Linked DNA regions of Paractinoplanes brasiliensis. The protein of the gene in region 1 interacts with the protein of each later gene in a pairwise test. Links are inferred from orthologs where the notes say so. Each region holds a gene or a part of one and is shown on either strand. Other genes may lie near its edges. The genes, in order: C8E87_RS07280 and C8E87_RS21275.

The links.
Region 2: the proteins of C8E87_RS07280 (region 1) and C8E87_RS21275 interact in binary tests that used the Escherichia coli proteins (3 or more experiments, as listed by UniProt). The link is inferred for Paractinoplanes brasiliensis from one-to-one orthologs.

The regions. Positions count from the first base shown.
Region 1 is NZ_SNWR01000001.1:1,708,913-1,712,193, reverse strand. Bases 117-3,088 are described here. They hold C8E87_RS07280 (sulfurtransferase TusA family protein), read right to left. Parts: upstream 1,723-3,088; coding sequence 1,510-1,722; downstream 117-1,509. Other genes in these bases: ctaC (aa3-type cytochrome oxidase subunit II), read left to right, coding at 3,079-3,088; C8E87_RS07275 (cysteine desulfurase family protein), read right to left, coding at 1,719-2,855; C8E87_RS07285 (P-loop nucleotide/nucleoside kinase family protein), read left to right, coding at 1,014-1,517; C8E87_RS07290 (carbohydrate kinase family protein), read left to right, coding at 117-989. Outside these bases: more of C8E87_RS07290, read left to right, coding at 12-116; more of ctaC, read left to right, coding at 3,089-3,281. UniProt on the Escherichia coli protein: Sulfur carrier protein involved in sulfur trafficking in the cell. Part of a sulfur-relay system required for 2-thiolation during synthesis of 2-thiouridine of the modified wobble base 5-methylaminomethyl-2-thiouridine (mnm(5)s(2)U) in tRNA.
Region 2 is NZ_SNWR01000001.1:4,682,329-4,685,466, forward strand. What follows is about bases 128-2,956. They hold C8E87_RS21275 (cysteine desulfurase family protein), read left to right. Parts: upstream 128-868; coding sequence 869-2,044; downstream 2,045-2,956. Other genes in these bases: C8E87_RS21270 (electron transfer flavoprotein subunit alpha/FixB family protein), read left to right, coding at 128-788; mnmA (tRNA 2-thiouridine(34) synthase MnmA), read left to right, coding at 2,055-2,956. Outside these bases: more of C8E87_RS21270, read left to right, coding at 1-127; more of mnmA, read left to right, coding at 2,957-3,138. UniProt on the Escherichia coli protein: Master enzyme that delivers sulfur to a number of partners involved in Fe-S cluster assembly, tRNA modification or cofactor biosynthesis. Catalyzes the removal of elemental sulfur from cysteine to produce alanine.

The DNA.
Region 1 (3,281 bases):
CGAGGGCCCTCATGAAGATCGCCGTGACCGGTTCGATCGCCACCGACCACCTGATGCACTTCCCGGGACGGTTCGCCGACCAGCTCATCGCCGACCAGCTGCACAAGGTCTCCCTCTCGTTCCTCGTCGACGACCTGGTGGTCCGGCGCGGCGGCGTGGCCAGCAACATCTCGTTCGGCATGGGCAAGCTGGGCCTGCACCCGATCCTGGTCGGCGCGGTCGGCGCCGACTTCGCCGACTACCGGTCCTGGCTCGAGCGGCACGGCGTCGACTGCGACTCGGTGCACGTCAGCGAGGTCGCGCACACCGCGCGTTTCGTCTGCACCACCGACGACGACCTCAATCAGATCGCCTCGTTCTACGCAGGCGCGATGGCCGAGGCCCGCAACATCGAGCTGGCACCGGTCGAGCAGCGCGCGGGCGGCCTCGACCTCGTCCTGATCAGCGCGAACGACCCGGCCGCGATGATCCGCCACTCGCAGGAGTGCCGGGCCCGGGGCTTCAGGTTCGCCGCCGACCCGTCGCAGCAGCTCGCCCGCATGGACGGCAGCGACGTGCTCACCCTGATCAAGGGCGCCGACTACCTGCTGACCAACGAGTACGAGCGCTCACTGCTCGAGACCAAGGCCGGCCTCACCTCCGAGCAGGTCCTCGAGCAGGTCAAGATCCGGGTCACCACGCTCGGCAAGGACGGCGTCGAGATCACCGGCCGCGACATCGAGCGCATCCACGTGCCGGTCGCCCGCGACGTGCTGGCCGAGGACCCGACGGGTGTCGGCGACGGCTTCCGGGCCGGCTTCTTCAGCGCCGTCTCGTGGGGCCTCGGCCTCGAGCGGGCGGCCCAGGTCGGTTCGCTGGTGGCCGCGCTCGTGCTCGAGTCGGTCGGCCCGCAGGAATACGACGTCCGCGCCGAGGACTTCGCCAAGCGCTTCGCCGACTCCTACGGCGACACCGCGGCGGGCGAGATCAAGGCCCACCTTCCGGCCTGACCAGGCGCATGGTCTGATCGGGGCATGGTCTTAGCGGTCTTCGCCGGTCTGCCCGGTGTCGGAAAGAGCACGCTCGCCGCGCGGGTGGCCACGGGGCTGCCCGCGTGTGTGCTCGCGGTCGACACCGTCGACTTCGCGCTCCAGCGGTACGAGGTGTCCGAGCCCCGGCCCGGTTTCACCGCGTACGGGGTGGTGGCGGCGCTCGCCGGTGACCAGCTCGGCATGGGCCACCACGTGATCATCGACGCGGTGAGCCCGGTCAAGGCGGCCCGGCAGCTCTGGGTCGAGCTCGCCGAGCGGGCCGGGGTGCCGCTGCGGGTGGTCGAGGTGGTGTGCTCCGACGACGCCGAGCACCGCCGCCGCGTCGAGAAACGGTACGCCGCTCGTGATCACGACGGCGTGCCCGACTGGGTGCGGGTGCTCGAACGTCAGGCGGAGTACGAGCCGTACCTGGGTCCGCGCCTGGTCGTCGACACCAGCCTGGCCAAGGACCCGGTCGCCCCGGTCACCGGCTACCTGGTCAGCTGAGCCGGCGCACCTCGTACGCGTCCGGGGCGGGCGACCCCACGTACTCCTGCTTCTTCATGCGGCACCAGGCCGGGATGTCGTTCGCGGCGGCCGGGTCGTCGGCCAGCACCCGTACGACCTCGCCGACCGCGGCCCGGCCGATGTTCTGCGCCAGCCGGATCACCGGCAGCGGGCACTTCAGACCCCGGCAGTCCAGCTCGATCACATCCCCGCCTCCCGCCGGATGCCCTCGACCAGGCCCGGCAGCACGGCCAGGAACCGGTCGACGTCGGCCTCGGTGGTGCCGCGGTGCAGCGACACCCGTACGTTGCCGTGGCTGAGCACCCCCATCGCCTCGAGCACATGGCTGGGCCGCAGGGTCGACGCCGTGCACGACGAGCCCGACGAGACGGCGAAACCGGCCCTGTCCAGCGCGTGCAGCAGCGCCTCCCCGTCGACGTAGAGGCACGAGAACGTGACCAGGTGCGGCAGCCGCTGCTCCGGGTCGCCGACCACCTCGACGTCCGGCACCAGCTCGGGCACGCGCGCGCGGATGCGGTCGACCAGCGCGCTCACCCGTACGGCCTCGGTCTGTGCCTCTGCCAGCACGGCGCGAAGACTGGCCGCGGCGGCGACCACGGCGGGCAGGTCGACACTGCCGGGCGGCTGAGGGCGATAAAGATCATCCTGCGGGTACGGGGAGATCCAACGCACACCCTTGCGGACCACCAGCACACCCACTCCGGGCGGGCCGCCCCACTTGTGCGCGCTCGCGCTCAGCAACGACCAGCCCTGCGGTACGGGGACACGGCCCACCGACTGGGCGGCGTCGACGAAGAGCGGCACCCCGGCCTCGGAGCAGTAGCCGGCCGCCGCTGCGATCGGCTGCACCGTGCCCACCTCGTGGCTGGCGCTGATCAACGAGGCCAGCGCCACCCCGGGCGCGGACACGGCCCTGTCCCAGGCGTCCAGGTCGAGGCGGCCCAGGCGGTCGACCCCGACCTCGACCGCCTTGCCGCGGGCGGCCGCGTGCAGGACGGCGGAGTGCTCGATCGCCGAATGCACCAGCGTGTCGCCCTGACGGGCCCGGCCGGCGAGCGCCCCGAGCACCGCGGCCTGCGCGGCCGTCGAACCGGAGGACCAGAAGGACACTTCGTCGGGGCGTACGGCCAGCGCCTCGGCGAACGCAGCCCGGGCCGCGTCGGACAGCTGCCGGGCGCGCCGCCCGGCGGAATAGAGACGTGCGGGATCGGCCCAGCCGTCGGCCAGCGCGGCCAGCAAGGCCTCGCGGGCGACCGGATGCAGTGGACTCGCGGTCGCGGCGTCGAGGTAGGCCGCCGGACCAGCGGGATCGCCCATGTTTTCCACCCTGGGAACGGTATCGTCCGATTGTCGAGGGGTATACGCGCACGGTCGAAGATCGGACCCCCGCACAGGTGCGGCAGGGCCTGGTCGAGTAATGTGCGACCGTCGGTAACGCCTGGCCACTCGTGTCCGTTTCGGGCGGGAGGCGGCGCTGCTAAGGAGGCAAAAGCAGGTGAGCGCAAAGAGTTCGGCCGCGCGGTCGCGAGCTGCAGTCCGGATGGCCGGGCTGGGCTTCAGCGGGACGGCGCTGCTGATGCTGCTCTCGGGATGTTCCCTTGAGGGCGTCGGGGACGCCTTCGGCCACTTCGGATGGCCTGGCAAGGGCATCACGCTGCAGGCGCACAAGATGTACGACCTGTGGATCGCCTCGGTGATCGCGGCCCTGATCGTCGGCATCTTCGTGTGGGGCCTGATCTTCTG
Region 2 (3,138 bases), 3.0 Mb from region 1 along the record:
AGGTCTACGTGGCGGCGGGCGACGACGTCGACGGCTATCTGGTCGCCCCCAAGGCGGCGGTGCTGGCCGACCTGGTGCGCGAGAAGCAGCCCGCCGCGGTCCTGCTCGCCTCCACCCAGGAGGGCAAGGAGATTGCCGGCCGGCTCGCCGTCAAGCTCGACAACGGGCTGCTCACCGACGCCGTCGAACTGGCGTCCGACGGCACCGCCACGCAGGCCGTGTTCGCCGGCTCGGGCATCGTCAAGTCCAAGGTCACCAAGGGCCTGCCGATCGTGACGATCCGCCCCAACTCGGTCACTCCGTCGCCTCAGGCCGCGACGCCCGCCGTGGAGCAGCTGACCGTCGCCGTCTCGGACGCCGACAAGCTGACCAAGGTGGTCGAGCGGGTCGTCGAGCAGAAGGGATCGCGCCCCGAGCTGACCGAGGCCGGCATCGTCGTCTCGGGCGGCCGCGGCGTGGGCAACGCCGACAACTTCAAGCTGGTCGAGGAATTGGCCGACCTGCTCGGCGGCGCCGTCGGCGCGTCCCGCGCGGCCGTCGACTCCGGCTTCTACCCGCACCAGTTCCAGGTCGGCCAGACAGGCAAGACCGTCTCCCCGCAGCTGTACGTGGCGCTCGGCATCTCGGGCGCCATCCAGCACCGGGCCGGCATGCAGACCTCGAAGACGATCGTCGCGGTCAACAAGGACCCCGAGGCCCCGATCTTCGAGCTGGCCGACTTCGGCGTGGTAGGCGACCTGTTCAAGGTCGTCCCGCAGGCGGCCGACGAGATCCGCAAGCGCAAGTAGCCCCGCGATGTGACGAACGGCTCGGTGCTCAGCGCCGGGCCGTTCGCCGTTGCCGGGGTGAAGCATAAGCTTGGGCACTGATGGCCTACTTGGATCACGCTGCGACCACGCCGATGCTCGACGAGGCCCTGGCGGCATATGTTGCGGCGGCCCGCGAGGCCGGTAACCCGTCGTCCCTGCACGCTGCCGGTCGGCATGCGCGGCGCCTGGTCGAGGAGTCCCGCGAGCGCATCGCGGCAGCCCTCGGCGCCCGGCCCTCCGAGGTGATCTTCACCAGCGGAGGCACCGAGAGCGACAACCTGGCGGTCAAGGGCATCTTCTGGTCCCGGCGGGCCGGTTCGCTCAGCCGCAGCCGGGTGGTCGCCTCCGCGGTCGAGCACCACGCTGTGATGGACACCGCCGAGTGGCTCGGCACACACGAGGGCGCCCAGCTGAGCTGGCTGCCGGTCGACGGCGCGGGGCGGGTAGACCCGGCGTCGCTGGCCGAGCTGGTGGAGGCGTACGCGGATGAGATCGCCGTCATCAGCGTGCAGTGGGCCAACAACGAGGTCGGCACGATCCAGCCGGTGGCCGAGCTCGCACGCCTGGCCGCCGAGGCCGGCATCCCGTTCCACACCGACGCCGTGCAGGCCGTCGGGCAGGTGCCGGTCGACTTCACGGCCAGCGGCGCGGCGGCCATGACGGTGACCGGGCACAAGGTCGGCGGCCCGGTCGGCGTGGGCGCGCTGCTGCTGGGCCGCGACGTCGGGTGCACACCGCTGCTGCACGGTGGCGGGCAGGAAAGGGATGTGCGCTCGGGCACACTCGACACGGCCGGCGTGACGGCGTTCGCCACAGCTGTCGAGATCACCGTCAAGGGCCAGGCCGCGTACGCGGAAAGGGTTGGCTCTCTGCGCGACGAACTGGTGCGCCGGGTCCTCGCCGCGGTGCCGGACGCGATCCTCAACGGCGACCCGGCCGACCGGCTGGCCGGCAACGCGCACTTCAGCTTCCCCGGCTGCGAGGGCGACGCGTTGCTGCTGCTCCTGGACGCGCAGGGGGTCTGCTGCTCGACCGGCTCGGCCTGCTCGGCCGGGGTCGCCCAGCCCAGCCACGTGCTGCTCGCCATGGGCGCCGACGAAGACCGGGCCCGCTCCTCACTGCGCTTCACGCTCGGGCACACGAGCACTTCCCGGGACGTGGACGCTCTGCTGGCCGCCCTGCCCGGCGCGGTCGAGCGTGCCCGCCGCGCCACCGCCTGGAAAACCCCCCGTTAGGCTTGGTGCCATGCGAGTTCTAGCGGCCATGTCGGGCGGAGTCGATTCCGCCGTCGCCGCCGCGCGCGCCCACGACGCCGGCCACGACGTCACCGGGGTGCACCTGGCGCTGGCGCGCAACCCCCAGACCTATCGGACCGGCGCGCGGGGTTGCTGCACGCTGGAGGACTCCCGCGACGCCCGCCGCGCCGCCGACGTGATCGGCATCCCGTTCTACGTGTGGGACATGGCCGAGCAGTTCCAGGCGAGCGTGGTCGACGACTTCGTCGCGGAGTACTCGGCGGGCCGCACGCCCAACCCGTGCCTGCGCTGCAACGAGAAGATCAAGTTCGAGGCCGTGCTCGACCGGGCCGTCGCGCTCGGCTTCGACGCCGTCGTCACCGGGCATCACGCGCGCCTCGGGGCCGACGGGCTGCTGCGCCGCAGCGTCGACGAGGGCAAGGACCAGTCGTACGTGCTGGCCGTGCTCACCCGCGCCCAGCTCGACCGCGCGGTCTTCCCGCTCGGCGACTCGACGAAGGCCCGGGTCCGCGAGGAAGCGGCCGAGCGCGGGCTGGCCGTGGCCGACAAGCCCGACTCCCACGACATCTGCTTCATCGCCGACGGCGACACCCAGGGCTTCCTGCAGCGCCGGCTGGGCGACGCGCCGGGCGACATCGTCGACGGCCGCACCGGCGAGCGCCTGGGCGGGCACAACGGGGCGTACGGCTTCACGGTGGGCCAGCGCAAGGGCCTCGACCTGCGGGTGCCCGCCGCCGACGGACGGCCGCGCTACGTGCTGTCGATCACCCCGGTGACCAACACGGTGACCGTCGGCCCGCGGGAAGACCTCGAGGTCGGCACGGTCACCGCGTCCAAGGTGATCTGGCACGGCGCCTCGTCGCCGGTCGAGTGCGAGGTTCAGCTGCGGGCGCACGGCGAGGTCTACCCGGCCACGGTGACGATCGAGGGCGACACGCTGACCGCCCGCCTGGCGACCCCGGCCCGCGGTGTCGCGGCCGGTCAGGCGATCGTGGCCTACCAGCGCTCGGCCGAGGGCGACATCGTGCTGGGCTCGGCGACGATCACCGCCTCGGCCCCGCTGGCGGCCACGC